2 regions of the Vibrio sp. JC009 genome follow, and region 2 is predicted to be linked to the other one. Evidence: riboswitches for the same ligand, from Rfam matches in the RefSeq annotation. Region 2 holds a riboswitch; the other holds the start of a gene.

Region 1 (3,409 bases), on a different replicon from region 2:
GATACAGGGCATCAAGCAGCTCAGGCTGAAATGAACCCGGCCCCTTTGCATTGCTTACTGCAATTTCTCCGGCAATGCCCATCACTGCTGTTGCGGCTAATCCGCTTGTGTCACCGATGGCAGCAAAAGCGCCTGTCAGAGCCGTTAAGCTGCAGCCCATTCCGGTGATAAACGGCATCATGGCGTCACCGTTATTTAACTGGTAAGTCGCTTCAGGAGTAACCACGTAGTCTGTTTCACCTGAAATAACAATCCGGCAGTTTTTCTTTGCCAGAATCTTCTTCGCCGCTTCAACCGCGCGCGAACCTGAATCCAGGCTATCCACGCCTTTTGACTGTGCATCCATTCCGGAAAGGGCGATGATCTCTGCGCTGTTGCCCCGGATCGTCAGTGACTCGGCTAACTGCATAAACGCCTGAGCGGTTTCAGTGCGAAGCTGACTGGCACCGCAACCAACCGGATCCAGCACCACCGGCTTGTTTGCTCTGTTGGCCAGCTCAATGGCAAAACACATACGCTCAATCCAGACCTCATCCAGCGTGCCGATATTGATCACCAGCGCACCAGCAATCGCCACCATCTCTTCCATCTCACGGCGCGAGTGCGCCATAATTGGCGAGGCACCAACGGCAAGCAGTGCATTGGCTGTGTTATTCATCACCACATAGTTCGTGATATTGACCACCAGCGGTTTCTGCGCTCGGAGCGTTTCAAGCGCCTGACAAACATGATTTCTGATATCCATTATTCGGACCTTATTCCTTTACTGTTTCTGAAAATATTTAGATCATATAGAAGTGATTGACCGGACCATGCCCCTGCCCCACATTCAGCTCATCGGCGTGCTGCAAAGCTGTGGTGATATAGGTTTTAGCAGAGGATATGGCGTCGGTTAGTGCCTGCCCCTGAGCAAGGTAGGAGGCAATTGCGGAAGAAAGAGTGCAACCAGTACCGTGGGTGTTCCGGGTTTCAATCCGCTTGCCGGAAAAAACCTGCACGGGTTCGCCTTTGCTTAGCAGGTAATCGTCGCTATTGGATGACTCAAATAAGTGCCCGCCTTTTATCAGTGCTGAGCGGGTATCCAGTTGATGTAGCTGATCTAAAAATGAATCCAGCTGTTCTTGCTGAGTTGGCAACTCCTGGTCTATGAGCTTGGCAGCTTCCGGCAGATTGGGCGTTATCAATGTGGCAAGCGGCAACAGCTCTTGTTTCAGGGTTGCTATCGCCTCTTCTTCAATAAGAGGATCACCGCTGGTTGCGACCATAACAGGGTCAAGTACCACATGCTGTGGCTGATACTGTCTTAATTTTTCTGCGATCAAACGAATGATATTGCTGTCCGCCAGCATACCGATTTTTACCGCGCGGATATCCAGATCCTGAAAAACGGCATCCAACTGAGCAGCAACGAAACCGGCAGGAACAGGCATGATATCTGTTACACCCTGAGTATTTTGCGCCGTCAACGCGGTAATTACCGAACAGGCGTAGCTGCCTGTGGCAGAGATAGCTTTGATATCAGCCTGAATACCCGCGCCACCTCCGGAATCTGAACCGGCAATGGTCAGAACTATTGGCTTTGTTGGTTTTACAGATGTGGATTCAGACATTGGGTACTCCTTTTAAAAGCAGGGAATACCATTCGTCTGAGGTCAAACCGGATCTAAAGTGTACAGATCGGAATAAGACTACAGTGAAGTTAGTTCCCTACGTCAGTATTAACTGAATCAGGTTCAACGGGTCCTGCACAATGCAGTCTCAGCTTTCGCTCCCCGACTAATAAGTTTTAGAGTCTACGCTCTGGTATAACTTTTTACAACTCTTTGATTTAAGCTTTTATTGGCTAAAGTCATACACGATAGTGTGGTCATAGCTGGTTGACGGGTCAATCACGGTACACGGGAAATTAGGCTCATTAATCCCGTTAACATAACCTTTAGGCTCCAGGCAAAGGCCTGCATACCTTGGATAATAAGCCTCTCCCTTTCCGTCAATCCCATCCAGATTATGACCGTTATAAAAGTGCAGCGTTTTCTCATTCGAGAAGACGGTTAACACGCGTCCGCCCGCTTCCAGCCTTGCCATTTTCTTAAGATCACCGGTGCAAGTTTCCGGATGTCCGAAGGCATAGGAGTGATTGATTTCCAGCCCTTTTTCTACCCCTTCCCTTAGCAGAGTTTGCCTGCCAAAACAGAACTCAGTTCCTTTAACAGAAATAAGATTTCCACTTGGGATCCGGTCTTCCTTCTGCTCAAGCAGCTTATCGGCAAAGATGGTCAGACTGTGGTCTTTCACTGAGCCGTTTTCATGACCAAAAAGGTTAAAGTAGCTGTGCGCGGTCATGCTGATTGGCGTTGGCCCGTCCGCTGTCGCGCTGTAACTGAGCGTCAGCTTATTGCTGTTGGTTAAGGTGTAAGTCGCCAGAACCTCAACATTATGCTTAAAGCCTTCTTCCCCATCGGCATCCAGCAGCTTTAAGGTTACTGAGACTTCACTGTCGCTCTGAGATGACTCAACCTCTTGCCATACGCGACGGTGGTAACCAAAACGGCCACCATGAACACAGTGTTTTCCCGCATAGGCATTGCCGTTAACCCTGATGGTTTCCCCATCAAGGTTAAACTCAGCCCCTTCTATCCGGTTGGCCACCCGTCCGATCATGGCACCAAAGTAGTGATTGTCTCTGGTATAAGGGCTGAGACTATCAAACCCTAATACCACATCAGCAAGTTCACCCTTATCATCCGGAACATGGAGCTGATTGATGATCCCCCCAAGTTCCAGAACAGATACCGACATCCCGTTTTCATTAGACAATACTATCCTGCTGACACTCTGATTATAAAAAGTGCCAAATGTAAAACGTTCAATTTGCATTTTTTATCCTCTGTCAGACCGTGTTTTGAGGAGCCCCATCGAGGAATGACTGAATGTTACCCGCAACCATATTCATTATCCGCATGCGTGCATCCAGAGTCGCCCAGGCAATATGCGGGGTAATGGTACAGTTTTTTGCTGTCAGCAATGGGTTATCGGCCTGAGGGGGCTCCTGCCATAAGGTATCCAGTGCAGCACCGGCAATTGCACCTGAGTTCAGAGCATCCGCCAGATCTTCTTCAACCACTAATTGGCCACGCGAAGTGTTGATCAGGAAAGCGCCCGGCTTCATCAGCTCAAACTTCTGCGCATTCATAAAGTTGGTAGTTGCAGGCAGTGCCGGACAGTGCAGGGAAACAAAGTCAGCCTGAGACAGCACAGAGTCCAGATCCAGCATAGTATGCTCATACTTAGGAAACGACTGAGCATACTCATCGTGTGCTATGACTTTCATCTTAAAGGCAGCTGCAATTTCACCAACCCGCTGACCAATATTGCCAAAGCCGACAATACCGATTGTTTTTCCAGCCAG
Region 2 (3,409 bases):
GCTAAGTTTATCAATACTAAACGCCGTCTGGAGCTTAAGGGAGAAGTCGGTGGTGTTACGGTTTATGATGACTTTGCTCACCACCCGACAGCGATTGAGCTGACGCTTGGCGGCCTTCGCAATAAGGTGGAAGAGAAGAAAATAATCGCGGTTCTTGAGCCACGCTCAGCAACAATGAAAATGGGTGTGCATAAAGAGACTCTGGCGGCATCTTTAGCCCAGGCGGATTCTGTTTACCTTTACCAGCCGGAAAATATCGACTGGTCGGTAGAGGATATTGCTGTTCATTGCGGTCAGCCTGCTTATGTTTCCGATGATATTGATAATCTGGTGGCTCAGATTGTAGCTGAAGCTAAGCCGGGCGATCAGGTTTTGGTGATGAGTAATGGCGGGTTTGGCGGGATTCACGGGAAGCTGCTGGAGGCGTTGAAATGAATGACGGGCGGCAGGCGGCAGGCGGCAGGCCGTATGTAAGTTCTCGTTCCCATGCTCCAGCGTGGGAACGAGGGTGCAGAGGTCGTTTGTTGGCTTTGGGAGGTGTGAGTGAGTAAGGTTCACAAGAAAATCACCCTGGCCTTTACCGGAGCCTCCGGAGCCCCATACGGACTTCGCCTTTTAGAATGCCTGCTAAAAGCGGACTATCAGGTATACCTGTTGGTTTCATCGGCTGCGCGGGTTGTTCTTGCTACGGAAGAAAACCTGAAACTCCCGGCAAACCCGGATGCGATGAAAGAGGCGCTGGTTAAGCATCTGAACTGTGATGCTGAGAAGTTGGTTGTCTGTGGCAAAGAAGACTGGTTTTCTCCGGTGGCTTCCGGAAGTGCTGCGCCAAAACAGATGGTAGTGTGCCCGTGTTCGGCAGGCAGTGTGGCGGCGATTGCTCACGGTATGTCGGATAATCTGATTGAACGCGCTGCCGATGTGGTGATGAAAGAGCGGGGACAGCTCCTTCTGGTGGTGCGCGAAACGCCGTTTTCAACCTTACATCTGGAGAATATGCATAAGCTGTCTCAGATGGGCGTGACTATAATGCCGGCTGCACCGGGTTTTTATCATCAGCCGCAAAGCATTGATGATCTGGTTGATTTTATGGTGGCAAGAATCTTAGATCACCTCGGCATTGATCAGCAGTTGGTGTCACGCTGGGGCTACGATCAAAGAGATTAAAAGAAATATTAGCTCTGATTATATTTCCGCATTACAATCCATAGCTCCTGTAATATTCAATGACTGAAAATTGCAGGAACCATAACTCAACGGGGTGCTGACCAACTTGGCTGGCTGAGAGAATACCCGTAGACCTGAACCAGATAATACTGGCGTAGGAATTGAGCAAGAATCTGTACAGCATTCCTCCTCATCCCTGTGCCGCTCATTTAAGGAGAGCGTCCAGTGAAATACACTATTTCCGCATTAGCACTTGCAACCTCATTTTCGGCTCTGGCAGCAGACAATAAGCTGACAGTTTATACCTATGACTCTTTTTCAGCAGAGTGGGGCCCTGGCCCTAAAATAGAGAAAGCCTTTGAAGAACAGTGCGGTTGCGATCTTGAATTTGTAGCCCTTGATGATGGCGTTTCTATTCTGAACCGTCTTCGTCTGGAAGGTAAATCCAGCAAAGCGGATATCATCCTTGGCCTTGATACCAACCTTATGGCTGAGGCTAAAGCCAGCGGTCTTTTAGCTGAGCACTCTGTGGACACTGCGGCCGTTACTTTGCCTGACGGCTGGTCTGACAGCACTTTTGTTCCCTTTGACTATGGCTACTTTGCTTTCGTCTACAACAAAGAAAAACTGACCAATCCACCAAAAAGCCTGAAAGAACTGGTTGAAGAGCGCGACGACCTGAAGGTGATTTATCAGGATCCGCGTACTTCCACGCCTGGGCAGGGCCTGATGCTCTGGATGAAGTCTGTTTACGGTGATGACGTAGCAAAAGCCTGGCAGCAACTGGATAAGAAAAAAGTAACAGTAACCAAAGGCTGGTGGGAAGCCTACTCCATGTTCCTGAAAGGGGAGTCAGATATGGTGCTTTCCTACACCACCTCCCCGGCTTACCACCTGATTGCTGAAAGTAACTCTGCATATGCCGCAGCAGATTTCGCTGAAGGTCACTATATGCAGGTAGAAGTGGCAGCCAAAGTGAAGGGCTCAAAGAACGAAAAACTGGCGGATAAGTTTATGAGCTTTATCCTGAGCGATGAATTCCAGAACACAATCCCAACCGGCAACTGGATGTACCCGGTAACCGACACCAGTCTTCCGCAAGGCTTTGATACCCTGACTCTGCCTAAAACATCTCTAACCTTTACACCGGAAGAGGTGAAGGAGAACAGGAAAGGGTGGATTAGGGAATGGCAGAGGGCGAGTATAAAATAGAGGGATTAGGGCTATAGGGACGGGCTCCGCCCTTGAGGGTAATAGGGCTATAGGGTACGGTCCCCCATAGCCCCATAGCCCCATAGCCCCATAGCCCCAAATTCTAACCAGTCACCATAGAGTCATAATTTACCTATGCAGAAAACCCCAATATCCGGCCTACTCATAGCCTTTATCATCCTGGCCTTCGTCGTTTCTGCCCTTTCTGCTCTGCTGACCCATTCCCCTTCCCTGGATATTACCCATATCTGGGCGGACCCCTACTACCGGCATGTAACTAAGTTCAGTTTCTATCAGGCTTTTCTTTCTACCCTGATAAGTGTGGTGCTGGCGATACCTGTGGCTCATGCTCTGTTTCGCAGAGAGTTTCGGGGAAAGAAACTGCTGCTTAAACTTTTTGCTTCTACTTTGGTGCTGCCTGTTCTGGTTGGGGTGTTTGGCCTTCTGGCTATTTACGGTAACAGTGGTTTGCTGGCGGAGCTGTTTGTCTGGTTTGATAAGAAACTGCCGTTTTCCATCTATGGTCTGAACGGTATATTGCTGGCTCATGTGTTTTTTAATCTTCCCTACGCCAGCCGTCTGTTTCTGCAGTCGCTGGAGAGTATTCCGCTGGAGCAGCATAAGCTTTGTGCGCACCTTGGAATGAGTCACTGGTATAAATTTAAATGGGTGGAGTGGCCGCGTATCCGCCAGCAGCTTCCGCAGATTTGCGGGCTGGTGTTTATGCTCTGCTTTACCAGCTTTGCCACTGTAATGGCGCTGGGTGGTGGGCCGGAATCCACAACCATTGAAGTAGCGGTTTATCAGGCGATAAAGTTTGATTTTGACCTGCAGGCTGGCGCTATTCTGGCTATCTGGCAGATGCTGGTTTGTACGGTTTTGTATCTGACCATTCAGAAGCTGGGTAAGGGGAATACCGTTTCTTCAGACTACCGAAATGAGACAGCTTTGCTGATTAATGATGACTGGAAATCACGCTTATGGGACTGGCTCTGGATATCCATGTCTGTTCTTTTAGTTGTTCCCCCGT

The links. A riboswitch is a leader RNA that binds a small molecule or an ion and turns the genes downstream of it on or off. The one in region 2 is predicted to bind thiamine pyrophosphate.
Region 1: another riboswitch for thiamine pyrophosphate. It lies ahead of thiD (bifunctional hydroxymethylpyrimidine kinase/phosphomethylpyrimidine kinase); the one in region 2 lies ahead of thiB (thiamine ABC transporter substrate binding subunit).

The regions. Positions count from the first base shown of each region.
Region 1 is NZ_CP092107.1:662,481-665,889, forward strand. Features, by position in the region: gene thiM (hydroxyethylthiazole kinase) at 1-745, opposite strand, end outside; gene thiD (bifunctional hydroxymethylpyrimidine kinase/phosphomethylpyrimidine kinase) at 783-1,610, opposite strand; TPP riboswitch at 1,688-1,785, opposite strand; gene L3Q72_RS17915 (aldose epimerase family protein) at 1,837-2,877, opposite strand; gene L3Q72_RS17920 (D-2-hydroxyacid dehydrogenase) at 2,891-3,409, opposite strand, start outside.
Region 2 is NZ_CP092106.1:309,604-313,012, forward strand. Features, by position in the region: gene mpl (UDP-N-acetylmuramate:L-alanyl-gamma-D-glutamyl-meso-diaminopimelate ligase) at 1-435, shown strand, start outside; gene L3Q72_RS01550 (flavin prenyltransferase UbiX) at 544-1,167, shown strand; TPP riboswitch at 1,248-1,345, shown strand; gene thiB (thiamine ABC transporter substrate binding subunit) at 1,393-2,379, shown strand; gene thiP (thiamine/thiamine pyrophosphate ABC transporter permease ThiP) at 2,515-3,409, shown strand, end outside.